Regions from separate parts of the Novosphingobium gossypii genome, predicted to be linked through region 1. Evidence: predicted binding sites of a transcription regulator. Region 1 holds the regulator's gene; each other region holds the start of a gene.

Region 1 (7,630 bases):
CACCCGATCCCTGAGGAAGAGGCGCATGCCGCTTTCGCCGCCATCCTGGATGGCGACGTGCCCGAGGCGGCGATCGCCGAGTTCCTGATCGCCTTGTCCGACCGCGGCGAAACGGCGGCAGAGATCACCGGCGCCGCCCGAGCCATGCGCGAACGCATGATCCCGGTCGAAGCACCTGCGGGCGCCATCGACGTCTGCGGAACCGGCGGTGATGGGTTCCACACCCTCAACGTCTCCACCGCCGTGTCGCTCGTGGTCGCGGCTGCGGGCGTGCCGGTCGCCAAGCACGGCAACCGCGCCGCCAGTTCCAAGGCCGGCGCCGCCGACACGCTGGAAGCACTGGGCCTCGACCTTGATCGCGCCGTGGAGACTGCGGAATCCACCTTGTCGGAAATCGGCATCGGCTTCCTTTTCGCCGCACGTCACCATCCGGCGATGGGCCGCCTCATGCCGCTGCGCAAGTCGCTGGGTCGGCGCACCATCTTCAACCTGATGGGGCCACTTGCCAACCCGGCCCGCGTTTCACGCCAGCTCGTCGGCATCGCCCGGCCTGCCTACGTGCCGATCTATGCCGAGGCGCTGATGCGGCTGGGCACCGAACATTCGATGGTGATCTCGGGCGACGAAGGGCTGGACGAACTGAGCCTTGCCGGCGGCAACGAAGTGGCGGATATCAGGGGTACCGAACTTTCCATGGGCCGCATCACCCCGCAGGCTGTCGGTCTGCCGGTGGCGTCCGTGGAAGCCATTCGTGGCGGCGACCCCGCCTACAATGCCGCTGCGTTGAATAGTCTGCTGCTGGGCGAACCTGGCGCTTATCGCGACGCCGTGCTCCTCAACGCAGCCGGTGCACTGATGGTGGCGGGCGAAGTCGAAACCTGGGAAGAAGGCGTCGAGGAAGCCGCCGAAACCATCGACAAGGGTCTTGCCAAGGGCCTGCTCGACTGCTGGATCGCGGCTACCCGCGCGTAAAGAGGAAGCGATGTCCGACAAGCTCACCGAGATCTGCAATACCAAGCGCCAGGAAGTCGCTGCGCGCAAGGCAGCTGCAACGCTGGACGATCTCGACGCCCGCGCCGCCACCCAGACCGCGCCCCGTGGTTTTGAGGCGGCCCTTCGCGCAAACGCTGCCAGCGGCTACGCACTGATCGCGGAAATCAAGAAAGCTTCGCCATCCAAGGGATTGATTCGCGAAGATTTTCGTCCTGCCAATCATGCCATTGCCTATGAGCGCGGCGGCGCGGCTTGCCTCTCGGTGCTGACTGACGCGCCCTATTTCCAGGGCCATGAAGACTACCTGATCGAAGCGCGCGCCGCCTGTACGCTTCCCGTTATCCGCAAGGATTTCATGGTCGATCCATGGCAGGTGGCCGAAGCCCGTGCGATCGGCGCCGACGCCATCCTCATCATCGTGGCCGCTTTGGACGATGGCCTCATGGCAGAACTTGAGGCTGCAGCACATGAGCGCGGCATGGACTGTCTTGTCGAAGTTCATGATGAACATGAGATGGAACGTGCAAGCGCCTTGAAATCCAGACTTATCGGTGTGAACAACCGAAACCTGAAGCTCTTCGCTACCGACATTGGCACCACCGAGCGGTTAGCTCCCCTGGCACCAGCGGGAACCCTGCTCGTCAGCGAAAGCGGCATCAACAGCCACGCTGACCTCCAACGCCTGTCGGCCTGCGGCGCCCGAACCTTTCTTGTCGGCGAAAGCCTGATGCGTCAGCCCGATGTGGAGGCGGCCACTCGATCGCTACTGACCGGCAACTGATAGGACTGTGGCAATGGCCAATTCATTGACCCATATCGACGCGCAAGGGATCGCCCGCATGGTCGACGTGGGCGGAAAAGCCGAAACGGCGCGGGTCGCCGTCGCTTCGGGTCGGATTGTCATGCAGCCTGAGACACTGGCCGCCATCCGCGAAGGGAACGCGCCCAAAGGCGACGTGCTGGGCCCGGCGCGCATTGCAGGTATTATGGCCGCCAAGCGCACTGCAGACCTCATCCCAATGTGCCATCCCCTTACGCTCGATGCCGTGAACATAGACTTCATCTTCGAGCAGGACGCTGTTCGCGCGGTGGCCACCGCTTCGCTGACGGGACGCACTGGAGTGGAAATGGAAGCAATGTCAGCCGTTTCCATCGCGCTCCTCACAATCTACGACATGGCCAAGGCGTTGGACAAAGGCATGGCCATCACGCAGATCGCTCTGATGGAAAAGCGCGGTGGCAAGTCCGGTCACTGGAAGGCCGAGGGTTGGCAAGGGTGACCACTGGTCCCCTTACGCTTGAAGAGGCCCAGGCCCGTCTGCTTGCATTTGCAGAGCCGCTGCCGATCGAACATGTAGACGTGGAGAACGCGATCGGGCGCTACCTTGCGGAACCGCTTCGCGCCCGCCGGACTAACCCGGCTGTCGATCTTTCCGCGATGGACGGCTATGCCATGGTGTCAGGCGACGTAGCCGGACCTTGGCAGATCATCGGCGAAAGCGCGGCCGGGCATCCGTTTACTGGTAGCATCACAGCCGGGCAGACCGTGCGCATCTCCACCGGCGCAATCCTCCCTGAAGGCGCGGCTGGAATCATCCTGCAGGAAGACGTCATGCGCACGGGCGATCGTGTCGCGCTCTCCGGCGATGCACCTCAGCCAGAAGACAAGCACGTGCGCCGTCGCGGAATGGATTTCGCCGCCAGCACGGAAATCCTGCCCGTCGGCGCGCGGATCGGCTCGGCTCAGGCAGCGCTTGCGCTGGCAGGCGGCCACCGTCACCTTCCTGTCCGGCGTATGGCCCGTGTCACCATCATCGACAGCGGTGACGAACTCTCCGCCGATCCCGAGAACTGCGCGCCCGGCCATATTCCCGCGACCAACGGGGTGATGCTGACAGCCATGGCGCGGACCCTCCCGGTCGATGCACGGCGGATCGGACCCGTAAAAGACACGCTAGCGTCGATCACGCAGGCGCTTGAAGCATCCGGCGACGCAGATCTTATCGTTACCAGCGGCGGCGCGTCGGTGGGAGACCACGACCTGATCCGCCCGGCACTTGAACGATGGGGTGCGCGGATGGATTTCTGGCGCGTGGCGATCAAACCGGGCAAGCCCATCCTGGTGGCGACGCGAGAAGTCGCCGGACGGCGCCAAATCATTCTCGGCCTGCCCGGCAACCCGGTCTCCAGCTACGTCACGGGACATCTGTTTCTGCTGCCGCTCCTGCGGGCATTGTCGGGGGCTGCTCAGCCATTGCCCCTCCGGATCGTGACACGGCTGGGTGCCCCGATCAGGGCAGCCGGCAAGCGCCGCGAGTTCCTGCGGGGTAGCTGGAACGGGCGCGAAGTGATCGCTCATCCTCTTCAGGATAGCGGCGCGCTGTCACCGCTTGCTTATTGCAACGCTCTGATAGACCGACACGCTCACGCAACCGCTGCCGAAATTGGCACGGAAGTGGAGATATTCCTGCTCGAAAACGGCTGTGGCGGATGAAAAACGCGAATTTGGTTGCTTGATTGTTCCCGCAATGTTCACTACGAGAACAAAAAGGTCAGGAAGGTCCTGATCCGGCGGCGAAGAAAAGGCAGCGACAATGTTGACGCGCAAGCAGCACGAATTGCTCCGGTTCATCCAGACCCGGCTGGAAGAAAGCGGCATATCGCCCAGCTTTGAAGAGATGAAGGAAGCTCTCGACCTCAAGTCGAAATCCGGCGTCCATCGCCTGATATCCGCGCTGGAAGAACGCGGCTTCATTCGCCGCCTGCCCAATCGCGCGCGGGCTTTGGAAGTGCTGCGGCAGCCTGACGACACTAGCGTCAAGACGCCCAAGGCTGCAGCTGCGAACGGCAACGATAACGCTTTGGCAGGCACTGTCGCAGCGCCGAGCATCCGACCAGTGGTTCCCGCCAACGACGTCATCGAAATTCCCCTGCACGGTCGCATTGCTGCTGGTGTTCCGATCGAAGCGCTGGAAGGGCAGTCTACCCTTCCCGTTCCTGCGGCGCTGCTCGGGTCCGGAGAACATTATGCTCTGGAAGTATCAGGGGATTCGATGGTCGAGGCCGGCATTCTTGATGGCGATTTCGCGCTTGTGAAACGTACCAATTCCGCACGGGATGGGGAGATCGTGGTCGCGTTGGTGCGCGGAGAGGAAGCGACGCTGAAATACCTGCGGCGTGAAGCAGGTATGGTCCGTCTGGATCCCGCCAATGCCGCTTACGAGCCCCAGATCTACGGCCCGGACGAGGTCGAGGTGCAGGGCAAGCTGGCGGGCCTGCTGCGCCGTTATCACTGAGAAGCGCTTTTCAGTCCGCACCGGGATTGAGCTGCACATCGGTATGGAGGCCATCGATTACGCGGGAGAGATGGACGGAGCTCAACTCTTCGTGGAGGGATGACTTACCTCGCCTCCTTTTTTACGGCTTCCGACATCCTCTGCCGGTGGCGTTTACTCCTTGATGTGAGGAGCAGCCCAGTAGCCTGATCACGGTGCACGATCGCCATCTTGGGGCGTTTTCCCGCCTACCTTGTTCGTCCTGGATTCATTGACGGAAGATGGGTTTGTGCCGGTAAATGGGCGACGATTTCGCGAAGGTGGTTCCCGCCGCCAGTCATGTTCGCCCTGAGTTTCTGTCACGGTGACGATCCGATGGCTCGAAAGATACAGCGCCAGCCCGCCCGTGCGTCCAAGGCTGTCGCGATCGGCTTTCAGCCAGCGCGGATGGCAGCTGCGCGGCAGCCATCGGTCTGAAATCACAATGTCGCTGCGTTCACAAGATGCCGCCAGTCCGCGTTCCGGAACCGCATCACGACCTCGTGAAATGAGCAGCCGCCAAGCCTTGTCAGCACGCATGACGGTGAGCATACAGAAATCGCGATTGCACAGCGCGCCCGGCCATTTCTCTATAGATGTGGGAGCACCGTCCATACCGGCCAGTTCGATGAGATTGTCCCTCGCATATCCTTCACCGCCGTCGCGGAGCAGGAACAGCTTCTCCCCTCCGTTTTCGACTATGCCGACATGGCGACCATCGCCCGATATCAGGACATCCGCCGGGGGCGCCATCGCCAGCAAGGCCGCTCCTGTTGTCGCAGCGATCAGGCCCAGCCAGCGGATACGGCCGGTCCACAAGCCCAGCCACAATCCTCCGGCAACGAACAACAGGAACGCGCCAGCTCCCGTTCCGGGGAGCACTTTGACGGCACCTGGGCGGGAGGCGAACCAATGTGCAAGATCGGTTAGCAGATCGATGGAAAGCCCTGCCAACCACCAGAAGGGCGCGCCCAAACCAACGACGTCGAACATCAGGGCAAGTGCCAGAAGCGGCATGACGATGAAGGTCGAGAGCGGGATTGCCAGCACATTGGCCAAGGCGCCATAAACGCCCGCGCGATGGAAATGGTATAAGCCGATCGGCATCAGGGCAAGGTCGATCACAGCTCCTGTGACCAGCAGCATCCCAAGATGCCTCAGTGCCCGCCCGCCCAGTGATTCGTCCCGCGGGCCAAGGAACCGCCGCACCGGTTCGGCAGTGCTTATGGCAACAAGTGCAAGCACGGCACCGAAGCTCATCTGAAAGCTGGGCCCCATTACCGCTTCGGGCCACAACAACATGACGCAGAACGCCGCCGTGGCCAGCATCCGCAACGACAGCGGCTCTCGGCCGAGGGCCAAAGCGGCCAGCACCAGCAGAGAGCCGATGCAGGATCGCACCGTCGGCACTTCGCTGCCCGACAGCAGCGTGTAGGCAACGCCGGCTAGCGCTCCCGCTCCGGCGGCGATCACCGGCAGCCGGAAGCGCAGCGCCACCCATGGAAACAACACCAGCAGCCGGACTACAACGACGTATACGGCACCGACCATCGCGCTGACGTGCAATCCACTGATCGAAAGCAGATGCGCCAGCCCCGAATCGCGCATCGCCGCCGCGTCCGCTTTGGATATGCCGCCCCGGTCCCCTGTCACGAAGGCCGCCGCTATGCCGCCAGCCTCCGGACCGATGCGGGTCTGGATGTGGGCAGTCAAACTGCGACGCAGGCCGCTGAGCACCCCCTCGTCTGCACCGCGCCCTTCGATCATGCGCACTTCGCCGATTGCCGATCCGGTGGCGGCAATCCCGTTGAACCATGCCGTTCGAGCGAAATCATACGCGCCGGGAAGCATAGGCGGCGCCGGCGGCATCAATCGCGCTCGAAATTCGACCACGTCACCGTCGTGAATGGCCGCCGCAGCGCCTGCTCCCGGGACATTCACTCGAACCTTGATGGTTCTCCCGCCTCCTGGCTCGTGCATCGCCACCGTGAGGCGGTCCCGTTCGAGCGCCGGCTGCGGCTCCACACCCAGAACCCGCCCTCTGAAAACGCCCGATAACGGCCGCTCGATCGCCGGCTCGCCCACCAGTTCCGACCTGGTCCAGATGACAAGGCAGCCTGCTCCGACAAGGAGTGGCAACACTACCAGCGCCCGCGCTATGTGCGGGTATGCCTCCAAGCGTGGAAACCACGCATGCGCGATTGCAAAAACAACAACAAGGGACGCGCACAAACCCGCCCACCACGCAGCGGAAGGCAGCACAAACCAAGTAATTATGCCGGTTGCAAACGCCACCGCCACCCATGGACCCTGCTCGAAACCAGCTTGCGAAAGAAATCGCTCGACGACCGCCAAAAGCCTCGACAAGAGGCGTTGGGCGGTCCATGGCCCATGCTGCAATGCAGCGGCTCCGGATGCTTCCGGGGGCTGAATTTCGGAAATTGCGGCGTGGGTCCCCATAGCCGCCAATAGGCAGGAAGGTCGGGAAGATGGCAAGCGGCAGTGCATCGGGCGAAGCGATTGGCAGCGAGGGCGCTGCGCCCCGGCCCGTCGTCACGCGCTTTGCTCCCTCGCCCACCGGCTACCTGCATATCGGCGGCGCGCGCACCGCGCTGTTCAACTGGCTCTTCGCGCGTCATCACGGCGGCAAGTACCTGCTCCGCATCGAAGACACCGACCGTGCCCGCTCCACCGATTCCGCGATCGATGCGATCTTTGACGGGCTGTCATGGCTCGGCCTGGACGGCGATGAAGCGCCGGTCTTCCAGTTCGCCCGGTCCGACCGCCATGCACAGGTCGCTGCCCAACTGTTGGAAAACGGCCATGCCTATCGCTGCTACCTGACGCAGGAAGAACTGGCCGAACGCCGCCAGAAAGCGCAGGAAGAACGCCGCCCGTTCCGCATCGACAGCGAATGGCGCGATGCCGATCCCGCGACCTGGCCGGCCGACCGTTCGTGGGTCGTGCGTGTCAAGGCACCACGTGAAGGCGAGACGACCATCGACGACCTCGTCCAGGGCACGGTCACCGTGCAGAACGAAGAGATCGACGACTTCGTTATTCTGCGTAGCGACGGCACGCCGACATACATGCTGGCCGTGGTGGTTGACGACAACGACATGGGCGTGACGCACGTCCTGCGCGGTGACGATCACCTCAACAATGCGTTCCGCCAGTTGGTCATCACCCATGGCATGGGCTGGGACGTGCCGGTCTACGGTCACGTTCCGCTGATCCACGGCTCTGACGGTGCCAAGCTGTCCAAGCGCCACGGCGCGCTGGGTGTGGACGCCTATCGCGATGAGATGGGCCTGCTGCCGGAA
Region 2 (7,630 bases), 300 kb from region 1:
GGCAGCCCACGCCGGGTGTTGGGGGCTGCGCTGGCGGCGCTCGATCGTGGCAAGCTGCACGTCGTCGTCGCATCTCCGGTGATGGAAAGCGCGCCGCTTGGCCCTTCGCGCAGGCGCTATGCCAATGCCGTCGCGCTTGTCCGGTCGAAGCGTGAGCCTGACGAACTGCTGCACAAGCTGCACCGCATCGAACACAGGTTCGGTCGCCGCCGCCGGGGCAGTGCCTGGGGCGCGCGGGTGCTCGACCTCGACATCGTGCTGTGGAACGGCGGGGCCTATGCCAGCGATGCCGGGGCGCAGGGTCTGGTTATCCCGCACCTGGCCTTTCGCGAACGACGCTTCGTGCTGGACCCGGCGGTCAAGATCGCAGGGCAGTGGCGCGATCCGCTGACGAACCTGACTGTGGGACAATTGCGAGCACGCTTGACCAAGCCGCGCGCGGCCCCTAGGTGACGCTTCCGCAACGCCGCACGGCATCGGGGGCCCGTAGCTCAGTAGGTAGAGCAGCTGACTTTTAATCAGCGGGTCACAGGTTCGAATCCTGTCGGGCTCACCATCCCGTTCGGCGTTGCGAAATGAAAAAGGCCCTGCAGGTTCGTCCTGGGGGCCTTTTCGTTGTGAGGCTGCGCGCGGTCAGGCCGGTTTGACGAAGCTGTCCAGCACGCGCTTGGTGCCGGCCTGTTCGAAGTCGATTTCCAGCTTGTTGCCGTCCTGCGCCAGAACTGCGCCATAGCCGAACTTTTCGTGGAAGACGCGGGCGCCCACGGCGATGTCGGTGCGGGGCTTGGCGGCGAAGCTGGCGGCGCTGCGGGTGCTTTCGACGACGCGCTTGGGCGTGGGATCGTATTCGGTGGCCGCCGCGCGCTTCCAGCCGGGCCCGCGCGTGGTAATGCGTGAGGGCTGCAGGCGCGCCACGTCGGCGAAGGGGTCGGCATGTTCCGACCACTGCGCCCGCCACAGCGATGCGCCGCCCGACAGGGTGGTCTCGCTCTCGACGTGCTCCTCGGGCAGTTCCGCGATGAAACGCGAGGGGATGGAACTGGTCCACTGGCCATAGATCCGCCGGTTCGCGGCGTGCAGGATCGTGCACTTGCGCCGCGCGCGGGTGATGGCGACGTAGGCGAGGCGGCGTTCCTCCTCAAGGCTGGCAAGGCCGCCTTCGTCCAGCGCGCGCTGCGAGGGGAACACGCCTTCCTCCCAGCCGGGCAGGAACACGTTGTCGAATTCCAGCCCCTTGGCGCCGTGCATGGTCATGATCGTGACCTTTTCCTCGTCCGCCGCATTCTCGTTGTCCATGACGAGGCTGACGTGTTCGAGGAAGTCGCCGAGGCTGTCGTACTCCTCCATCGCGCGGGCAAGCTCGACGAGGTTTTCCAGCCGCCCGTTGGCTTCGGCGGTCTTTTCCGCCTGCAGCGCATCGGTATATCCGCATTCGTCCATGACGGTGCGCAGCAGGTCCGCCGGGCCTTCGGTGGCAGCTAGGTCGCGCCAGCGGGCGAAATCGCGCATCAGCGCCAGGAAGGTGTTGCGCGCGCGGGCGGGAAGCTCGTCGGTGTCGGCGATTTCGATCGCGGCGTTCGACAGCGGGATGGCGCGGTTGCGGGCAAGCCGGTGCAGCGCTTCGAGCGCCTTGGCGCCAAGGCCGCGCTTGGGTGCGTTGTAGATCCGCTCGAACGCAAGGTCGTCGGCGGGCTGGGCGATGACGCGCAGGTAGGCCAGCGCATCGCGGATCTCGGCGCGTTCGTAGAAGCGAAAGCCGCCGACGATCCGGTACTTCATGCCGATGGAGATGAAGCGGTCCTCGAACTCGCGCGTCTGGTACTGCGCGCGCACGAGGATGGCGATCTGCTCCAGCGGCGCGCCTTCGCGTTCGAGCCGCTCGATTTCGTCGCCGACCCGGCGGGCTTCCTCCGGCCCGTCCCACACGCCGATCACGCGCACCTTTTCGCCCGCGTGACGCTCGGTCCACAGGGTCTTGCCAAGGCGCTGCGTGTTCTCGTCGATCAGGCCCGACGCCGCTGCCAGAATCTGCGGGGTGGAGCGATAGTTCTGTTCCAGCCGGATCACCTTGGCGCCGGGAAAATCCTTTTCAAAGCGCAGAATGTTCGCCACTTCGGCGCCGCGCCAGGAATAGATCGACTGGTCGTCGTCACCCACCACGCAGATGTTCTGGCGCCCCTGCGCGATCAGGCGGAGCCACAGGTACTGGACTTGGTTGGTGTCCTGATATTCATCCACCATGACGTACTTGAAGCGATTCTGGTACTGCGCCAGCACGTCACGGTCGGTGCGCAGGATGTTGAGCATGTGCAGCAGCAGGTCGCCGAAATCGCAGGCGTTCACCGCCTTCAGGCGATCCTGGTAAAGCTGGTAGAACTTCTGCCCCTTGCCGTTGGCGTAAGCCTCGTTCTCTCCGGCATCGAGATCCTGCGGGTTGAGGCCGCGGTTCTTCCACCGGTCGATGCAGCCGGCAAGCTGCCGGGCGGGCCAGCGCTTTTCGTCCAGCCCCTCTGCCTGGATGAGCTGCTTGAGCAGGCGCAGCTGATCGTCGGTGTCGATGATCGTGTAGTTGCTTTGCAGGCCGACCAGTTCGGCGTGACGGCGCAGCATCTTGGCGGCGATGGCGTGGAAGGTGCCCAGCCACGGCATCCCCTCCACCGCCGGGCCGATCAGGTGGCCCACCCGTTCGCGCATTTCGCGCGCGGCCTTGTTGGTGAAGGTGACGCACAGGATTTCGCTGGGCCAAGCCAGGCGGCTGTGCACGAGGTGCGCCAGACGCCGGGTGAGCGCCGCCGTCTTGCCGGTGCCTGCGCCCGCCAGCATCAGCACGGGGCCTTCGGTCGTCAGCACGGCGTCGCGCTGCGGATCGTTGAGCCCGTCGATCAGCGGATCAGAGCCGGACGGGGCGGGGGCTTGCAAAGTGTTCACCGTGAACAACTAGGGAACGTCATGGCTTGGTGCAAGCCCGCTTCATCGCTTGGGGGGAACGATTCCCGGCGTGGCTCGTCGTTCGTCCAGAAGAATAACGATAATGGAGAGCGAACATGCACAAGTTGTTGCTCACAGGGACGGCTGCGCTGGCGATGATCCTGCCAGCTGCACTTCAGGCGCAGGACGCGCCGCCCGCTGCCACTCCGCCAACCGCTGCCACATCCGCTTCGCCGACGCTTACTCCTGAGCAGAAGGGTGTCTACGATGCATGGACCCCGGCTCAGAAGACCGATTACGAAGGCTGGCCCAACGACTACAAGGTCTATTACTGGACGCTCGATGGGCAGCAGCAGAAGGGCTACTGGGCACTGACGGCGGACCAGCGCGGCCAGATCTACAAGATGACGCCCGAACAGCGCCAGATGGCTTGGAACTCGGTATTGCAGCAGTTGAAGGGAGAAACGCCCTCGACGCCCGCAGGACAGGCGAACCCTCCGGGGCCGGGCGTGCCGACCGAGGGCGTACCCGATCCGCAAAGCGCGGATCAGGCGGCCCGCCCTGCAATGCCCGCAGACCAGAACTATCAGGGCGGTCCCTACAAGGGTGCGCTTACCCCGCCGCCTGCAACGGCGATGGAAAAGGATTATCCGCGTTGCAGCAAGACAGTGACCGACAACTGCCGCAACCCCGGCGGTAAGTGAAACAACGTCGTCCCGGAGCGATCCGGGACAACGTTTCCTGCCCGGATCAACCCACCTTGCGCAGCAGGTGGAGGCGCGCCTTGCCGACGTCGCGCGTGGCATCCGCCTCGAATCCCTTGATCGAGACGCCTTCGCCTTTGCCGGTTTCGAGGCTTACCCACGTTCCTTCGCCAATCCAGCCCAGCCGTGCCAGCTTGTCGATCGCCACTGCGCCCGCCCCGGTATCGTAAGGCGGATCCAGCAGCACCAGATCGAGCGGTTCCTTCGCTGCGCCAAGGGTCAGGGCAGAAGATGCGCGCACGTCGCTGCGGGACTGGGCCTGAAGATTGGCGATGTTCTTGCGGATGGCGCGAATCGCGGCGGCGTCCTGATCCACGAACAGGCAGTGCGCCGCCCCGCGCGACAGGGCTTCGAGGCCCAATGCGCCCGACCCGGCAAATAGGTCCGCCACTTTCAGGCCATCGAAGTCGCCGAGGCGGCTGACCAGCATCGAGAAAAGCGTCTCGCGCGTGCGGTCGGCGGTGGGGCGGGTGGTGTCGCCTTCCGGTGCGGCCAGCTTGCGACCGCGCCATTCGCCCGCAATGATGCGCAAGGTTCCGCTCATCCCCGGCTGCTTTCCAGCGAGCGGCGGAAGTTTTCCAGATCGCGCGCAGAGACTTCGCCCGCCATGCCCTTGGGCAGATCGCCCAAACGGAACGGGCCGTAGGCTGTGCGCAGCAGGCGGCTCACCTGCAGGCCCAGCGCTTCGAGCACGCGGCGCACTTCGCGGTTCTTGCCTTCGGTCAGGGTCATTTCGATCCACTGGTTACGCCCGGTGCGGCGCTCCATGTTGGCGTCGATGCGACCGTAGATGACGCCGTCCACCTCGATGCCTTCCATCAGCTCTTCCAGCTGCGCCTGCGTGATGTCGCCGAAGGTGCGTGCGCGGTAAGTGCGCGGCACGCCGGTGGCGGGCAGTTCCAGCTGGCGCTTGAACTCGCCGTCGTTGGTCAGCAGCAGCAGGCCCTCGGTATTGAGGTCGAGGCGGCCCACCGGCATGACGCGGCCGGTGCCTTCGGGCAGGGCGTTGCGAAGCGCGGTGTAGATCGTTGGGCGACCGGCGGGATCGCGCTCTGCGGTGATGAGGCCGGACGGCTTGTGGAACAGGAACAGGCGCGTGCCTTCGGCTTCGGCGATCGGGTTGCCGTCGACCGTCACGCCGCGCAGGGAGGTGAGCACGGTGGACGGCGTCTCGATCACCACGTCGTTCAGCGCCACGCGGCCTTCGATGATAAGGCGCTCCACCTCGCGGCGGCTGGCCACACCGGCGCGGGCCAGCAGCTTGGCGATGCGTTCGCCTTCGCGGGCGGGGAGCGTCGGATCCTTGGGCGTGGGCGCAGCGGCGCGGGGGGCGGCGCCGGGCTTGATGTTCGGACGCCGAACGGTCGGGGCAGGGCCGCGCGATGCACGGTCGGAACCGAAGCGTTCGCCTGACGGGCGGTCGTCGCGGCGGGACCGGTAGCTGCGTTCGCCGTCACGAGGAGCGTCGTCGCGTCCACCATCCTGGGCGGAGCCGCTGCGATAGGAGCCGCGCGGGGCTTCGTCCCGCGCACGGGGTGCGCCATCGCGCGCAGGACCGCTGCGGTAGGTATTGCCGCGCGGCTTGTCGTCGCGGGCGCGTTCGCCGTCGGGCCGTTCATTGCGGGCAGCTCCATCGCGCGCACCGCGACGGGGCAATTCGTTGCGGAAATCCTCGCGCGTGCCAATGCGCGGTGCTTCACGGCGACCGCGTCCGCCGCGTGGAGCTTCGGCGCCGGCTGCATCGTCGCGCCCGGATCTGCCGCGCGCACTGCCGCCGGCTGCGTTGTAGCGCGGCGAATCTCCGCGCGAAGAGCCGCCTCGTGCGGAGCCGCCGAACGAGGAGCCGCTGGAAGAGGAGCCGCGGCCACGGCCTGAGCCGCCTGATCTGCCGCCTGAAGACTTGCTGGGAGGTTTGGACATGCCTGCGCCCATACCTGTTGATCGCGACTTCATCCAGCCTTCCCTTCACGCGCAGGCGCGTTAGGGTCGCGCGATGACGAACGAGAAGGTATCTCCGGACGCCGCAGCGGTACGCAAGCCCGGCTGGAAGGCCGTGGGCCGCGCACTGGGAAATCGCAAGACCGGCTTCATGGCGGTCTTCGGGTTCGCGGCGGGGCTGCCCTATTCCCTGCTGCTGGGCACGCTTTACGCTTGGCTGTCGGACGCGCGTGTGGATCTGGAGACGATGGGCGTCTTCTCGCTGATCGGGCTGGCCTATGCGTTCAAGTTCCTGTGGTCCCCCGCGCTCGACCGGCTGAACCTGCCGGGGCTGAAGCGGCTGGGGCGGCGCAAGCAGTGGATCGTCACCGCCCAGATTTTGCTCGGCGCGATCCTTGTCACGCTGTCACGGCTGGATCCGGTAGCGGCGCTGGGGCTGTTCTCGCTGCTGGCGGGGATCGGCGCCTTTGCCTCGGCCACGCAGGACATCGCCATCGACGCCTGGCGCGTGGACGTCGCCGACGAGGACGCGACGATCGACATGCTCTCTACCGTGTTCCAGATGGGATACCGCACGGCGGCACTGGTCGGCGGTGCGGTATCGCTGATCCTGGCGGAGCGGATCGGCTGGTCCACCGTGTTCCTGACGATGGGCGTGATCCTGCTGGCGGCGGGCGCGATCTGCCTCTTTGCGCCCGATACCGACGCCGACGCGCAGGCCGCCCGTGCGGACGAGGCGCTCGGCGATCTGCGCAAGCCCGGCCAGTTGACCCCCAAAGTACGCGCCGTCGCCCTTGCCGGTGTGGCACTGCTGTGGGGCTGGGCGTTGGTGACGGTGGTGGTGTTCATGATCCGCTCGCTGGGAAGCGAACCCGCTGACCGGCCCGATGCGGTCGATTTCGTGGCGACCACCGGCCCGCTCATCGTGCTGGCGACGATCGTGCTGCCATCGGTCATCGCGGCGGTGATGGTCTGGCTCGAGCGCAGCGGGCGCCATCTGCTGGCAACCGACGCGCCCCCAGAAGGCACCGGCGGACAAGTGCTCGACCATCTTTACCGCGCGCTGATCCTGCCGCTGACCGAGCTGGTCGGGCGCATGGGCTGGGGGCTGGTGCTGGCGCTGGCGCTGGTGCTGACGTACCGCATCTGCGATTCGATCTGGGGCACGTTCGCCTATCCGTTCTATCTAGGCGAACTGAAGTATTCCAAGGACGAGGTCGCCATCGCCTCGAAGTTCTTCGGCGTCGGCGCGATCGTGCTGGGGCTGGCGCTGGGGGGCACGCTGCTGACAGTGCTGGGCCGCATGGCGACGCTGACGCTGGGCGCGGTGCTGGCGGCGGTGACGAACCTGCTCTACGCCGACCTTGCGCTGGGCGGCGCGCGGATGGCGCTGCTCAGCGACGCGCTGGGCGTGACTTGGCTGGTGGAGCATCTGGGCGGCGAACCGCGTCTGGGCGCGCTGATGGTGACCATCGGGACCGAGAACCTTGCCACCGGCATTGCCGGCGCCGCCTATATCGCGTGGCTCTCCTCCATCGTGTCGAAGCGCTACAGCGCGGTGCAGTATGCGTTGCTGTCCTCGCTGACGCTGCTGGTAGGAACGCTGGGACGCGGCGCGCTGGGGCACCTGATCGAGCAGCAGGGCTATTACCGCATGTTCGTGCTGGTAACGTGGATCGGCACCGTCGCCATCGTCCTCAGCCTGCTGGAATGGTGGCGCACGGCGCGCCGGGCGCCAAAGACGGTGCCGAGCTAGACCGGCAGTTCGCCGTTCGCCGCCAGCACCGTCCCGGCAAGATAGAGCGACCCGGCGATCAGCACCGCGCGGGGATTGCGCGCTTCCAGTTCGCGCAGGGCCGTGGGAACATCGGGCGCGGCGGTGACCGGGATCGACCAGCCGTCCAGCGCCTGCGCAAACGCTTCGGGCGGGTGGCAGTCATGCCCCGGCACCGGCACCAGCGTCACACTCTCGACAAGGCGGTGCAGCGGATCGAGCAGGG
Region 3 (7,630 bases), on a different contig from region 1:
TCCACCTTCACGGTGAAATCGCGCGCGCTGTGGGCCTGGGCACGACCGCTCTCGAGCGGCTTGCCGCCCTGTGTCGCTGCGACCTGCCACTGTACCGGAAATGCTGCGTCCTGCCCGCTGCCGTCAGGCGTCACGCGCGTCCACAGTATGGCGCCTGTGGATGTGGGGTCGCCGCTGGCGACCCCGTGCAGGAACTTCGCTCCGGTCGGCGCGGCAGCGCAAGCCAGACCGGGAAGGACCGCGCTCGATCCCAGTGCCGCCAGTGCAGCGCGCCGATTGACCCTCACTGCCCCGCTCCGAAGCGGAAGCTGGCGGCAACACCGTAGAAGCGCGGGGCGCCCGCGATGAACGTGGGCAGGCCCAGGCTGTCACCCGTGTTCCCTGCGTCCATGATGTACTTCTTGTCGAAAGCGTTTTCGATGAAAGCCTCCACCCGCCATGCGCTGCCCGGCGCCTCGTATCCCAGACGCGCGTTGACCAGGGCATAGCCGCCCTGCATCTCATCCTGAATGTTGTCCGCGACCAGTGCCGCAGGGGGCTGCTGCAGATCCGCCCGATCGTTGTCGTCGTCAAAGAACACCGTGGACTGCCAGGTCACGCTGGGCGTGAAGATCACCCGGCCCGGGCCGGCCGGAACCGAGGCCATCGCCCCGAACGACGCGCTGTGATCAGGCGAGAGGCGGAAGCGGTTGCCTTCGCGGGCGCCTGCCTTGAACCGGCTGTGGTTCCAGGCATAGTTGGCGAACAGCGTCAGGGCCTGGCTCGGCTCCCAGCGGATCTGGCCTTCGAAACCGTAGCTCTCGGCCTTGCCGGCATCCACCAGAACGAACTGCGTGCCCTGCTGCACGGTCGTCTGGAAATGATCGTACTGGTAGAAGAACGCCGCGCCCTCGAGGAACAGCGTCCGGTTCATCAATGCGGCTTTGGCGCCCAGTTCGTAACTGTCGACGGTTTCTGCATCCAGCACCGAAAAGCGGGCCGGGTCGAACGGAGCGGAAGGTGCCCCGGCAGAAAGCACTTGCGGGCGACGACCGCGCGCATATGTGGCGTAAAGGCTGGTGTCATCGGACGGCGCGTAGCGTGCCGCAAGCCTCCAGGAAAATCCGCCGTTCTTGAGGCTCGCTGCGTCTTGCCCGCCATTGCCTGCCGTGGGCTGTGCGCCCAGACCGAAGAGCGGGACCGGGTAAGCGGCCGACACCGGGATGTTGGCTGCGCCGGGCGTCGCAAGCGCTGCGATCAGCTGATTGCGCACGGCTGCAGGCTGACCCAGCGCACCGATCAGACCACCCAGGATCGAGCGGCCATTGACCACGGAGGAGGCATAAGTGCTGCGTTTGTCGTCATGCGAATAGCGCAAGCCACCGGAGACTTCGAACCGGTCCGAAACGCGCACGGTGAGGTCGCCGAACAGATCGAATGCCCGCGTGCGCGCACCATTGATCGTATCTTCCAGATGACCGGGCTTGAGGTTGGCCGCGATCCCCTGCGCCGCCGCAGCCGGCAGTGCAAGGCCGTAGCTTTGCGCCACGCCCTGCAGCAACGCGCCGGTGAAAGCCGGGCTCGCCAGCAAGGCCATCGGTACCGGATCGTTCGCGCTGCGGCCGGCAATCGCGCCGCCGCCGTTCAGGGCTCCGGCCAGACGGGCCAGCACGGCGCGCTCATCGAACTGGGCCGGGGTGCGCTGCGTGCCCGTCTCATGGAAGTAGCTGCCGCCCAGAACGGCCGTGATCGGTCCGGCTTCATACGTGAGGCGCAAATCCTGGCTGGTCTGCTGGCCGCGGGCATCTTCCGCAGCGGTGAGGATCGGCAGCGACAGGCCGTCCGCGTCGAAGATTTCGAGGGCATCGAACCGGCGATAGGCGGTGGTGGAAGTCAGCTTCAGGCGGTCGGTCAGTTCCAGATTGCCAATGCCGGTAACGCCCCAGACCTGGCGATCGAGGCCAAGCGCCCTGCCGCCCTCGAAACCGGCTCCCGGTGCCAGCGCTGCAGCACTGTTGCGCCCGCGATCGCCGATAACGGCGCCCGTGGCCGGATCGGTCGGGTTGTACGCAATGGACTTGAACGCGGTGCCGTTAGGCGTGTCCTTCTGGTAATTGCCGATCAGGTCGAACGTCAGTGCGCCCGAGCGACCGTGGAAGCTGCCGCGCAGGGCCCTGGTATCCACCGAATTGAAATCGCCCCCGCCCAGCAGGTTCTTCACATAGCCGTCGCGCTGACGAACGCGACCTGCCAGGCGGATCGCCATGTCGTCATTCACCGGGACATTGGCCATCGCTTCTGCCGACCACGAATTGTAGTTCCCATAAGACACCGCGCCTGCCGCTTCGTAACGGTCCAGACTTGCCTTGTTCTGGATGATGTTCACAGCACCGATCAGGGCGCCGCGACCGTACAGGGTCGATTGCGGTCCCTTGGCGATTTCCACCCGCTCGATATCGAACAGCTCGACGTAGGAGCCGCGCGATTTCGAGATGGAAACGCCGTCCTGGAAGACCGAGACGCGCGGTTCGTTATACGCCGTGCCGCTGTCCGACGTAATGCCGCGCATTACGAAACCGGGGTTGTTGGGCGACTGGTTCTGTACGTTGAAGCCGGGGACGAAGCGCGAAAGCTGGTCGAACTCCTTGATCCCCAGGCGATCCATATCGCGCCCCCCCATCACGCTCAGTGTGATCGGCACATCGATCGGATCCTGTTCGCGCAACTGCGCCGTGACGACAATCGCCTCGCCGTTCCCGGCGCTGGCAGCATCAGCCCGCGCCTGCGCCGGAGCCAGAATGGAGATACCCATCGCGGCCAAAGTTATCGCTTGCGATTTCATAGTGTTACTTCCCCTGTTGCGGGGCAAGCGGGTAGGGCGTGGTTATGAAACCTGGATTACACCGGGCCGAGCTCATAGCCATCTGGCTGGCGAGGCTGGCGCGCGCTGCGAAAGTCGAGACGACGCGTAAGGCCGATACGTCCAACCGGCCGTGAACAGTGGCCTCATCGCCTGTTTGTAGCTGCCCGGGAGGCAGTCCGCAGCCGGTCCTCAAATTCGACGACAGGGTCCGCTGGTTCGAGCGCCGCCATGGGCATCCCGCCGGTCCGGCAGCGCCTGGCGCAGCGCTCGTCATTGCCAGCGATATCGGCGTCATTTCCGACAAACCGCGATGTCCAGGGTCCCGATCGACAGCGCGACGCCTGCGCATCGATCATCTTGTGCTGCAACCCGGTAGCTGAACAGCATCCGGTTTTGGCGCAAGTCGATCGCCGTTCCTGGGGCCCTGGGGGGACTGGCGCGCGCGCCGTTTGCACAGGGTTGTCCCCATGTCGGACGTGCGAGGGCAATCTAGCCGGTTGACCGAGAGATGTCGAAAGTGAGAACATAAAAGGAACAAAATCCGAGTCTCAAGAATCACCATGAACCCCGCTTCCTCTTTGGCGCATCCTGGCATCGATGCCCTGCGCGCCCTGGCAACGCCGCTCGCCGATCATCGGATCCTACCCTTTGGAGCCGACGCGCTGGATGCGCGGCTGGTCGCCGGCGGTCTGCGCGCCGGCGCCTTGCACGAAGCGGCGGCGCTGACCTGCTCGCTGGTCGATGATGCGGCGGCGACGCTGTTTCTGGCCGGTATCGCGGCGCGTGAGGCCCGCGCGGCGGCAGCGCCTGTCCTGTGGGTCAGCTGCCGCAACGACCTTTATGCCCCCGGTCTCGAACAGGCAGGGCTTGCGTCCGGCGATGTCATCCACGCGCAGCCGCGCGACGATGCCGCGCTGCTCGCGGTCGTCGAGGATGCGCTACGCGATGGAACGCCGGCGGCCGTGGTCGCCGAAGCCAGCAAGGTTTCGATGGTCGCGACACGCCGCCTGCAGCTAGCGGCAGCTGAAGCGGATATCCCGGTACTCCTGCTGCGGCGTCACCGCGGACGGGATCGGGACCCGCTGTGCGACACTTCGGCCGCCTGGACACGCTGGCGAATTTCGGTCGCGCCGTCCCAGAGGCTGGGCGTTGCCGGCGTCGGACGCCCACGCTGGCTGGTCGAGCTTGCACGCCAGCGCGGCGGCGAGGGCTTTTCCCTGATCGTGGAGGGATGCGATGCGACGGGTCGTCTCGCTGTTCCTGCCGTTTCTGGCCATCGAACGGCTGAGACGGCAGGACCGGCTCACCGCACCGCGGCCTGAGCCGCGCGCGCTCCAGCTTCCTGTCGATGCCGATCCCGGTGCCTGCTCGGTCCCGCGCGGGGGCGGGTGGCGCCCCGGTGCGCGCTGGGCGCGCGAGAGGCAGGTCGAGGGTGATGCCCAGGCTCGTGAACGTTCCCGTGCAGATGTCGAGCGCGAGATCGCTGGCCTGCCGCTGCACGCCCGGCCGCCGATGCGCGAACTGGGTCGGCGCTCGGAAGCGGCAGAACATCCGTTCAGGCGGGAAGCCTCGGCACCGGTGTCCGGGCATCTGCGGTCTGCGCCGCAAGTCTCGGCTGCCCCGCTGGCGCTCATTGGCAAAGTCGGCCGCCGCGACGAGATCGTCTCGGCCTGTCCGGCCGCAAGGGCTCTGGGCATCCATCCAGGCATGGCGGCAACGCATGCCCGGGCGCTGGTATCCGATCTCGATTTCCGCGCCGCAGAGCCGGATACCGACGCGGCGCTGCTCGATCGCCTCGCGCTGTTCGGGATCCGCCGCTGGTCGCCGATCGTCGCGGTCGCGCCGCCCGACGGCATCTGGCTGGACCTGACAGGCGCTGCGCACCTGCATGGCGGGGAGGCGCGTTTCTGCCAGCGGCTTCATGCCTTTTGCCGGCGGGCAGGGTTCACGGCGCGCATCGCGATTGCCGATACCCCGGGCGCCGCGCATGCGCTCGCTCGCTTTGGCGCCAGGGACATCGCGATCACGCCCGCCGGTGGTGTGACGAAAGCGCTCTCGCCGCTGCCGGTCGCAGCGCTGCGCCTCGACAGCGGGGCGCTCGTCGCAGCGCGCAAGTTCGGCTTCGAGACGATCGCCGACCTCTTGCCGGTGGCGCGAGGGCCCCTGGCGCGCAGGCTGGGGCTGGCCGCGATCGAGAGGCTCGACCAGGCGCTGGGCGGCAAGGCTGAACCGATCACCCCGCGCGAGGATCTCGTGACGCCTGCGGTCGAGCGGCGGCTGCTCGAACCGGTCGGTACGGCCGAAGCGATCGCGCAAGTAATGCACGACCTGCTCGAGGATCTTGTGCAAGTGCTCCAGCGCAAGGGCCTGGGTGTCCGATCGCTGCGCTTCGTTGCCCTGCGTATCGACGGCGGCGAGCAGGTGGTGGCGATCGGCACCTCCCGGCCGACCCGTGAGGCAGCGCACCTGCTGCGCCTGTTGAAGCTGAGGATCGAGCGCATCGACCCCGGCATGGGCCTTGAGCAGTTCCGGCTGCTGGCACCCCATACCGAGCCGCTCGATGCCGAGAATCTGGGGGCGATCCTTGCCGGTGACAGGATGCTGCGCGATCCCGCGCGCCTGGTCGATGTCGTGGCCGGCAGGATCGGGCCCGGTTCGGTATTCCGCATCGCGCCTGTCGAAAGCCATGTTCCCGAGCGCGCGGTGAGGGCGACAAACCCGATCGGCACCACCGGCACCTGGCCGGCCTGGCAGCGCCCGGTGCGCCTGTTCGCGCGGCCCGAGCCCCTGCACCGGGTCATGGCATTGCTGCCCGACCAGCCGCCCAAGCGGTTCGAGTGGCGCGGGCGATCCCACACGGTCGTCGCCGGCGATGGGCCCGAGCGCATTCATGGCGAATGGTGGCGGCGCGACGCCGAAGTCTGGGCCGTGCGCGACTATTACCGGGTCGAGGACGAAGCGGGCGGCCGGTACTGGCTGTTCCGCCGGGGGGACGGCATCGCCGGCGAGACCGGCGATCTTTCGTGGTGGATGCACGGGATCTTCGCATGAGCGCCTATGTCGAACTCCAGGTGCTCACGCACTTCTCGTTCCTGCGCGGCGCATCGAGCCCCGAGGAACTGTTCTCGGCCGCGGCCAGGCTCGGCTATGGCGCCATCGGCATCGCCGACCTTGGCAGCGTCGCCGGGGTCGTGCGCGCCTGGGAGGCCGAGAAAGCGACGGGGGTGCGGCTGATTGCCGGGACCCGGGTCGACCTCTCCTGCGGGCGCCGTCTGCTGCTCTATCCGACCAACAAGTCCGCCTGGTCGCGGATCACGCGCCTGCTCACCATCGGCAAGCGCCGGGCAGGCAAGGGCGCCTGCCTGCTCCACTGGCACGAACTCGACGCCTGGTCCGAAGGCGTGATCGCCATTCTCCTGCCGCAGGAGGCAGATGCCGGGAATGCCGCGGCCTTGGCGGATGTGCGGTCCGTCTATGGGCGGCGCGCCCACATGGCCCTGTTCCAGCGTCGCCGCCCCGACGATGCCGTGCGGATCGATGCGCTTGCGCGCCAGGCAGCGCAAGCCGGGGTACGCGCGGTCGCGACCGGCGACGTGCTCTACCATGCGCCCGATACCCGGCTCCTTCAGGATGTAGTGACGGCGATCCGGCACAATTGCCGCGTCGACGAACTTGGCTATCGCCGCGAGGTCAACGCCGATCGCGCGCTGAAGTCGCCAGAGGAGATGCAGCGCCGGTTCGCCGCTTACCCCGATGCCCTGCGCGCCAGCGTCGATATCGCCAGCGCCTGCACCTTTTCGCTCGGCGATCTCACTTATCACTACCCCCACGAGCAGGTCATCGCGGGCCTGACCGCGCAAGCGGCCCTCGAGAAGATGACCCATGAGGCACTAGGCGCCATGTTCGATGGCAACCCTGCACAGGAATACCGTGACCAGATCGCGCATGAGCTCAAGCTCATCGCCGAACTGAACTATGCGCCCTACTTCCTCACCGTTCACTCGATCGTCGCAGAAGCGAAGCGCCGGGGCATCCTGTGCCAGGGGCGGGGATCGGCAGCGAACTCCTGTGTCTGCTTCGTGCTGGGCGTCACCTCGATCGATCCGATCAAACACGAACTGCTCTTCGAGCGCTTCGTCTCGGGCGAGCGGCGCGAGCCGCCCGATATCGACGTCGATTTCGAGCACGAGCGGCGCGAGGAGATCATCCAGTGGATATTCGAGACTTACGGGCGCGACCGGGCCGCGCTGACGGCGGTCATTACCCGGTTTCGCGCGCGCGGCGCGGTGCGCGACGTCGGCAAGGCCATGGGCTTGCCCCAGGATCTGACCGCGTCGCTTGCGGGGCTGGTCTGGGGCTGGTCCGCCGAAGGCGTGGGCGAGAAGCAGGCCCAAGAACTCAACCTCGACATGTCCGACCGGCGGCTGCGCCTGACGCTCGATCTCGCGCGCCAGCTGATCGGAGTGCCGCGCCAGTCGAGCCAGCATCCGGGCGGCTTCGTCCTCACGCACGATCGCCTCGATGATCTGGTGCCGATCGAGCCGGCCGCGATGGTCGATCGCCAGATCATCGAGTGGGACAAGGACGACATCGATGCCTTGCGCATGATGAAGGTCGACGTGCTGGGGCTCGGCATGCTGGGCTGCATGAACCGCGCTTTCAACCTCCTTGCCGAAACCAAGGACATCCACATGGGCCTGGCGGACCTGCAGGGCGACGATCCCGACGTCTATGCCATGATCCAGAAGGCCGACACGCTCGGCACCTTCCAGATCGAGAGCCGGGCGC
Region 4 (7,630 bases), on a different contig from region 1:
ATTGCCGTAACCGATCATAGCGAGACGCACTGTGATCATGTCGTGGCCTACAGCCTCGCTGAAGCAGCACTGCGCAGAGCACACCGACGAGTGACCCTGTTCGCCTATCATGTCTGGAGCGATTCCCCGGCGCGCGTGCGGCGCATCGCGACCCCAGCCATGCCGATCGGGCAGCGTCGGCACGCTCTTCTCGCCCACAGAAGCCAGATGTCGCCCATATTGGGCGACGGCTTTCGCCTTCCGCGCAGAATGCTTCGCATGCCCGCGCACGACGTGCTGACACTAAGACAGGATCGCCGATGACAGGTTCAAGCCTTGACGCCGAATACTTCGACGGCATCTTCGCAGCGGACGAAGATCCGTGGGATCTGGCGTCAAGCGATTATGAGGCTGCGAAATTCGCTCACACGCACGATGTGCTGGCGGATCGGCGCTATGCCCGGGCGCTCGAGATCGGTTGCGCGCATGGCGTTCTGACCAGCCTGCTGGCGCCGCTGTGCGACCGTCTGCTCGCCACAGACATCAGTGCCAGGGCGCTGGCTCTGGCGCGCAAGCGGGCAGGTGGTCATCCGGGCGTAACGTTCGCACATATGGCGTTTCCGCATACGACACCAGATCCTGCCGACTTCGACCTCGTGGTCCTCTCAGAGGTGGCCTATTACTGGGATCTGGTCGATCTCAAGAGGGCGGGTGCGTGGCTTCGGGATCATGTAGCGCCAGGCGGTCGGCTAATTCTTGTCCATTACACCGGCGAGACTGATTATCCGCATACTGCCGACGATGCAGTGGAGACCATCTGGTCCGCGCTTGGCGGAGAGTTCAGGATGGAAATGATGGCTCGCAAGGACATGTATCGCCTCGATCTGTGGGAACAAAAGTGAGAGGCGTTTCTGTCCTCACGATCGTGCGCAACCGCAGCGCACACCTCGCTCAACTGGTGGAAGGTCTGCGACGCAGCGATCGCATCCCTGATGAATTGATCGTTGTGGACATGAGCGATGAGCCAGTCGACCCAGGGCCGGCCAGCTTTCCCGTCCGGATCGATCGCTTCGAGACCGATGGTTTACCGCTGGCCGCTGCCAGAAATCGTGCAGCATCGTTGGCGAGGTACGACCAGCTCGTGTTTCTCGATGTCGATTGCATCCCTTTGCGCGGTTGTGTTGCCCAGCTGGTCGATCTCCTGTGCGGGCATGACGCCCTTCTGTGCGCCGACATACGTTATCTCGGTCCGAATGACGCTCGCGGATCCTGGGACGAGGCTACCCTTTTAAAAAGCGGGCGAGCGCATCCGATCCGCGTCTTCCCTGAAAGGGGCGTGCGCGAGGAAAAGAACGCCGGGCTGTTCTGGTCGCTTGCCTTCGCGTTGCGTCGATCGACCTTTGAGTCGCTGGGTGGTTTCGACGAGGCGTTCGCCGGTTATGGCGCCGAGGACACCGATTTCGGGTTCAGGGCTGCGGCGAGCGGATTGAAGTTGCTGTTCGCGGGACAGGCTATTGCCTGCCACCAGTATCACGACAGCTATGAACCTCCGGTCCAGCATGTCGCTGATATTGTGCGTAATGCCACACAGTTTCACGCGCGGTGGGGCCGGTGGCCGATGGAAGGATGGCTCGACGCCTTTGTTCGCATCGGCCTGATCAACTGGACGGACGAAGGTCTGGAATTATTGCGTTTGCCCACCTGTGCCGAAATGGCTGCAGCTCGCATCGAACCAAAGCAGTGGGGCGCGGAAACGCAGCTGGCGACCCACAGCGCCGGCTGCGTTTCAAAGGATAATCACCCGTGGGTAGCCAGGCGCCCGTAGTCGTCGATGAGCGTGATCTGCGATGGCGGTCCATCGCTCCAGTTCCAGAGCACCAGATTCAGGTCATCGTCATTGGCGCCGCGGGCATAGCTGCGCACGAGCAAGCCGTTGAAGCCACAAGCGACAAGAGTTTCGGCGAAAATCTGCGTTCGGGATTTGCCGCTCTTCTGCATTTGATCTCGCCAACCTGGGTCGGCCAGATCCGATAGGGTCATGTCGAAATTACGAAGTGCACGAGGATCGCGACTGTCGAGCACACTTTCGATGAAGGCATCATACGCCACGATCGTGGTCGGCTGCAGATCGCCGACCTGATTTGCCTCTCGTATGGCGGTGTGAAGCGATGTCGCAAGATAGAGTGCAGCCATCCCCTTCGGATTGAAGCGCCCGCCGTACAGTTCGGCGCCGCGGCCCGATAACGGCTCGTGCGCAAAGACAGGGTTCAACGCCCGGTAGAGCTTGCCTTCATATCGCACGGCCACGTTCAGGCGTACACGCCCGCATCCACCGCATCGATGTACTCCAGCACTTCGTTTGCCCGGCCACTTTGAACCAGTTGCATGGCAGTCTGACCCGAAAAACCAGGCAGCGGTTCCGAGCGGTACCATGCATAAGCAATGAGCGAGGATCCAAACCGCGGGGTAGTCTTGGTGACCACCTCGATCATTTCCCTGAGGCGGCGCTGCGTTTTGTCGGACCCGATGCGGTCCTTGCGTTGAACAGCGTCGCGGCCCAGACCCGCCGAGCGAGCCACCTCTTCACTCGTGGTGCGCAAGGCCAGCGCGATTTTGCTCGGAGCAAAAAGCCCATGATCAGCAAATTCGAGCAATCCCATATATCGTCCCTCGCGAATGCGGTCTGACGCTATATAGCGTCAGAATATGCGCGCTTCAAGGTCAGCGGCTGCATTGTCCTTCGCCACGGCATCCGTGCCGGGCGCTCAGGCACAAATGCATTCCGGGTTCGGTTGCCGTTCCTTCCATACGAAGCAGATAGTGAACCGTCCTACTGCTACCGAAGACCACTGCGCGAGATGTCGCATTGAAGAGGATGTCCTGGAAGCCGATCGCGTCAATAGCCGGGTGATAGAACTGCCGCGCCGCGTCGAGGCATCGTCGTGAATTCAACGTGGTCGCACCTGGGCTTACCCCTACAAGCTATTCTCGAGACGTGGACGATGATCCGTCTCTTCGTGAGGAAGCGGGCGCGGGGGTCCTGGTGCTTGAACAGGACATCAGGGGCGTCTCAGAAAACCAAAGATTGCAAGCCAGGAAATGCCTGTCACAGCGGCAAGGTCAGCTGAGTTCCATTTTCGCGCCGAGCGGCAGCAAGGCCAATCGCCAAATGGTCCGCGAGGCTGGCGATAGCCTCATGGCGCGCGCGTTGAGTTGCAGCGGTCAGTCCTACTCGCGCCCATGCCGGGGCGCTCTGCAGCAGATCCGCTAGGACGGAATTGGTGGAGCGTGAGTCGGTCATGAACTCATTTTAGAACATAAGGCGAACAAAGACGCAAATGAAATCGACGAAGCGCAATTGTTCTGGAAAGTTTGCTTCAAGGGCAGTTGGGCCAAAGGAAATCGGCAGGAATCTCCGGTGGTGCAAGCTTGGAAATTTCTAGTCTATGGGATGCGCCTAAAGGGCCAGTTTCATCGTCCGACTGTCGCAAAGCGGCATAGTCGCAGTGGCGGGGAGTGTGTCACGGGAAGGGATGGGCTACGGGCGCGGAGCGTCTTTGCGACGTCGAGTGATCAGGGGCCGCCACGCAATGTTCAGGCTCGTCCAGCTATCCAACCGGCCGCGCACCAACTTGCTTGGCTTACATGCAAACTGGACAATCGGCGCCGCCTTTGGAGTGTCTCAATGCCTACGTTTCTTCCTGCCCGACTTGTTGCTGTTGCTTTTGGATTGTCGATTGTCCCAAGCCCGGTTCTCGCGGCTTCGAATCATCTGCATCCATCTGCCCATAAAACCGATGCTTTGCAGTCGCGCCTTAGTGCCCGGTTGCACACCATCGAGGGCAAGCTGAGCGCCGCCCGCAAGGCTGGAAGGATCGGCCCTGCAAAGACAGCCCAACTCAGCAAAAAGCTTGCCTGGGTACGGGCCGATGCGGCGAAGTATGGCAAGGAGCAAGGCTTTCTGAGCGCGGGCGAGAGCGCCAGTTATAACCGGGCGCTTGACGAGGTGGAGCGCACTTTGCGCTGATCTGCGCGCTCGAATCAACAGGATGGCAGCGGATTGGTCGCTTCAACCCGCTGCCGTCGGCCACCTGACGCCTGGCCGTTGGCCTGTAAGAAAAGAATTTGAAGCAGCATCGTCCGGCCATGGGTGGGGATCACGACTTCACTGTTTCTCGCACCGGGCATTTCGACGGATCCTGACAATAACCAAAATGGTTTGGGGCGATAATAGAAATTATGTAAAACTACATGCGTGCTTGATCGTACAGATGCAGCACGAATGATTGATGTAGCTTCCGCTTCATGTTCAACCTGCGGGGTATGCCTGCGCGAGGCGTTCCAGGCGGCAGCGGATATCATCCGGTAGTACGAACTCGTCGCGATGGTAATCGTGCGTTCCCGCCACTGCACCTTCCACAAGGTCGTCATGAAGACTGCCCATTAACCCGTTAATGGCGCTGAGAAAGCGCGACATTCGAAACAGCTTGTCGCCCGGTTCCAGCGTTCGCATCGTATCGTAGAAAGAAACCTGCCGGCTGACGATCTTGCGCATGGCGTGAAAACGATGTGCTGTCAGTCTGGCATCGCCTAGCCACCGCCGCAGACGGCTGATCTCCTGCTTGCGGTAGCAAAGAAAGCCCTCTGCGTCGTCGAGCCGGACGTGCCGCACTTCGCGGTGCACGGCGCTCCAGACAGGCCACGTCAGTAGCAACCGCAATGCCAGCGCATAGCCCAGCACCGCAAAGCGACGATTGTTGCGGTATGCGTCCTGCAGATGACCCATGACTGCCACAGTGGCACCGAACAACGTGGGAACACGGTGTTGCACGCCGTAGAGCACGAGCGCAAAGCGCAAGTGCTTGTATCGCGCCCGGATCAGCTTGTAGCGGCGGCGTGCGGCAGGCGCGAGGTTTCCGGTCGACAACAGCGTGCCGGTCAGGGAGCGCAAGTCGCTGCGCAGCGCGCCTTCGCGCCAGAACTGGATGCACAGGTCTAGGCATCGGCGCATTTCCTCTTGCGAGCAAGCGACGGGAATCCTGTCGGGCAGGCTGACCACCGGATCAACCACATCGTCCATCTCGACGGCTTCGAACAGCGCGTCGATGATTTCCGGCGCATATTGGACGCGCCGGGTCACGCCGGTGCTCCCGCTGCCATGTCGTGCGTCAAGGTATGGCGGGCGCGATAGGCAAGGATGGTGGGCAGCAGCATGAGCAGCGTCTTGAGGCAAACCCCGACGACATAGGCAAGGCCTGCGCCCCAAATCCCGAACAGGTGGATCAGCACGACGAGAACCACGGCATACCCCAACGCAGCCGCGCCTTCCGCGGCCAGGGCCGATCGCTCTCTACCAGCCATGTAAAGAAGGGACTCCAGCGGGAAAGCCGCCATCGCCACTACCAGCGACGCGGTCATCAGTTGCAGCAGATCGTAGGCTTCCACGTACTTCTTGCCGAAGACCAGATCGATCACCGGCTTTCCGCCAACTGTCACGATCAGCAATACGACCATGGCGATCGCACCCGAAATCACCGCGCTGCGCAGAGCCAGTTGCCATGGATGCCGGCTGCCCGGATCGAGGCGCATGATCTCGGGATAGAAGCTGCGGGACATGAGTTCTGCGGGCTTGCTGGCAGAATCGAAGAAGGTGGCCGCGATCTTGAACAGGCCGGCTGCAGCGGGACTGAGCAGCGCGCCGACGATCAGGTTGCTGACGGGCCCCCAGGCTGCCCAGATGGAGTGAGCGATATTGGTCGTCCACACGAAACCCCAGGCGCGGGGCAGTCTTCGTGCAGGGCCAAGGAGGCCGGGCCGCAATGCACCGCGCACCTTCCGGCGGCGCAACTCCCGGATTGAGAGCACCCAGAGGCACAGGTCACCGGCCAGATCCGCTGTGTACCACGTCAGCACGAATCCGGTGAAGCCGAAGCCGCCGAAATAGGACAGCAGTGCCCCTGCTGAGCGGACCAGCGGCGTGACCATCTGCTGCAGCGCAATCTGGTCGAACCGGTCGAACACGCGCAGTATGCCGGTTGGCGTAGCCGCCGCCATGGTAGGGATAAGCGTGCAGTAAAGCATGGCCAGCTTCAGATTTTCTGGCCCGATGCCGAACCATTGCGCTGCATGGGGAAGCAGCAGCAGGCCACCGGCAAGGCCGACGAAGCCGCTGGCAAGGTCCAGCCCCACGGCAAACCCGGTGACATCGCGCAAGGTCTTCATGTCACCGCGTTCCAGCGCGGGCGCGCCATAACGGACGATGAATTGCCAGGTCTGGAATTTCACCACAGCACCCACGCCGTTGGCATAGGAGTGGATCAGCACCAGCGTCCCGAAAAGCGCAGGCGTCAGCCCCCGCCCCGCGCAGGCGAGCGCGATGAGGCCCAGCAACGCGCCTCCCAGTTTGCCCGAAGCGAGCAGAGAGGCATTGCGCACGATCGTGCGGAACACGCCGTCGGAGAACCAGCGTTGCATCGGAAGGCTTGCCATCACGCCGCCAGCGCCTGCCGGGACACCAGCAGTTGCCACACCGCCGCCCTTGCCCGCGCGATCACCTGCTCCAGCGGTTCCTCCGCATCCAGTTCCACGATCGGAGCATCGCCGAAACGCAGGCGCGGCACGTCCGCCACCTTGCGCGCCAGCGAGGTGAAGCGATGGTCGGGCTTGCGGGCGGCGGCAACCTCAAGCGAGACGTTGAGGCGCAGCACGAGATCGGGGGCCTGCGCTGTCATGATCCGGAACATCCGCCGTTCGGACGCCGCCATCATGCCGACTATGCCGCTGGCGGATGCAGCGGCGAGGCCGGGGCCGTCCATCGGACCGGGCAGGTCCATTTGCGGAAAGCGGTCGGCGATGATCGTCCTGCCCCCTGCCCGCAGCCGCTGCATCCGGCGGAAGCGGTGCAAGCGGCGCAGCGAAAACGCGTAGATCACCAATGCAGCCAGCAGGCCGGGGCCCTTCTCGCCCTGCGCCTTGCGGGCCGTGGCGTGGATCGACTTGTCGAGGCGCCCGCCCAGCAGCGGCAGCCGCGCGATGACACGGCCGACATTACCCGACTGCTTGCCGAGGTGGCAGGTGACGGTGGGTCGGGTTTCGTTCAGCCAACGCTCCAGCTCCTGCGTCAGGGTGGACTTGCCGGAGCCATCGCAGCCCACGACGGCGATCAGGGGAGGCTTTTGCGTCATGCGCCCATGCCCCCAACCTGGGCCAGGGCGAGCACGGTGGTCAGAACTTCCAGATAAGGGCGCGTCGCATCGACATCGACGATGGGCGCGCCGCCGAACCGCAGCGTGGGCAGGATCGCCAGCTTCTTTTCCAGCAGTGCGCGCGTATGGTCTGACTTTCGAGCCAGGGCAGTGTCGGCGTCCACGTTGAGGCGAATCACCAGCGTGGGGCGGCAGGCCGCCATGTCCTGATAGAGCGCGCGTTCGCGGGCGGCGAGACGTTCCACCGCGGGCGTTCCCTGGCGCGTCCAGGCAAGGCCCGGCCCATCGAAACCACCGGGCAGTTCGGCCTGCGGATAGCGATCGGTGATGACGCGAATGCCGCTCTGGCGCATTGCGACAACCAGATCGAACCGCCGCTTGCGCGCCAGCGAGAAGCCATACATCGCCAGCGCCGTCACCATCCCCGGCAGCCGCTTGTCGGGCGC

The links. Region 1 encodes LexA, which represses DNA repair genes until DNA is damaged. Its sites were predicted from a motif close to GTTCCNCNCTTGTTCT; they were not measured.
Region 2: a site for LexA is predicted at 2,931-2,946, ahead of GGR40_RS02080 (ATP-dependent helicase). Genes of this name have one in related genera too.
Region 3: a site for LexA is predicted at 3,363-3,378, ahead of GGR40_RS19945 (ImuA family protein). Genes of this name have one in related genera too.
Region 4: a site for LexA is predicted at 3,292-3,307, ahead of GGR40_RS12535 (DUF6771 family protein). Genes of this name have one in related genera too.

Annotation. Positions count from the first base shown of each region.
Region 1 is NZ_JBNPXM010000001.1:678,065-685,694, forward strand. It holds gene trpD (anthranilate phosphoribosyltransferase) at 1-972, shown strand, start outside; gene trpC (indole-3-glycerol phosphate synthase TrpC) at 983-1,774, shown strand; gene moaC (cyclic pyranopterin monophosphate synthase MoaC) at 1,788-2,273, shown strand; gene GGR40_RS03595 (molybdopterin molybdotransferase MoeA) at 2,270-3,487, shown strand; gene lexA (transcriptional repressor LexA) at 3,588-4,289, shown strand; gene GGR40_RS03605 (ComEC/Rec2 family competence protein) at 4,479-6,815, opposite strand; gene gltX (glutamate--tRNA ligase) at 6,797-7,630, shown strand, end outside.
Region 2 is NZ_JBNPXM010000001.1:377,267-384,896, forward strand. It holds gene folK (2-amino-4-hydroxy-6-hydroxymethyldihydropteridine diphosphokinase) at 1-453, shown strand, start outside; tRNA gene GGR40_RS02075 (tRNA-Lys) at 481-556, shown strand; gene GGR40_RS02080 (ATP-dependent helicase) at 634-2,928, opposite strand; gene GGR40_RS02085 (hypothetical protein) at 3,045-3,632, shown strand; gene rsmD (16S rRNA (guanine(966)-N(2))-methyltransferase RsmD) at 3,679-4,236, opposite strand; gene GGR40_RS02095 (pseudouridine synthase) at 4,233-5,612, opposite strand; gene GGR40_RS02100 (AmpG family muropeptide MFS transporter) at 5,686-7,386, shown strand; gene GGR40_RS02105 (bifunctional folylpolyglutamate synthase/dihydrofolate synthase) at 7,383-7,630, opposite strand, start outside.
Region 3 is NZ_JBNPXM010000015.1:51,909-59,538, reverse strand. It holds gene GGR40_RS19955 (alkaline phosphatase D family protein) at 1-287, opposite strand, end outside; gene GGR40_RS19950 (TonB-dependent receptor) at 284-2,791, opposite strand; gene GGR40_RS19945 (ImuA family protein) at 3,403-4,164, shown strand; gene GGR40_RS19940 (Y-family DNA polymerase) at 4,079-5,893, shown strand; gene GGR40_RS19935 (error-prone DNA polymerase) at 5,890-7,630, shown strand, end outside.
Region 4 is NZ_JBNPXM010000006.1:32,225-39,854, reverse strand. It holds gene GGR40_RS12560 (PIG-L deacetylase family protein) at 1-303, shown strand, start outside; gene GGR40_RS12555 (class I SAM-dependent DNA methyltransferase) at 300-881, shown strand; gene GGR40_RS12550 (glycosyltransferase family 2 protein) at 878-1,804, shown strand; gene GGR40_RS12545 (RES family NAD+ phosphorylase) at 1,777-2,286, opposite strand; gene GGR40_RS12540 (MbcA/ParS/Xre antitoxin family protein) at 2,289-2,639, opposite strand; gene GGR40_RS12535 (DUF6771 family protein) at 3,086-3,280, opposite strand; gene GGR40_RS12530 (hypothetical protein) at 3,665-4,006, shown strand; gene GGR40_RS12525 (hypothetical protein) at 4,289-5,119, opposite strand; gene GGR40_RS12520 (lipopolysaccharide biosynthesis protein) at 5,116-6,468, opposite strand; gene GGR40_RS12515 (nucleoside/nucleotide kinase family protein) at 6,468-7,163, opposite strand; gene GGR40_RS12510 (nucleoside/nucleotide kinase family protein) at 7,160-7,630, opposite strand, start outside.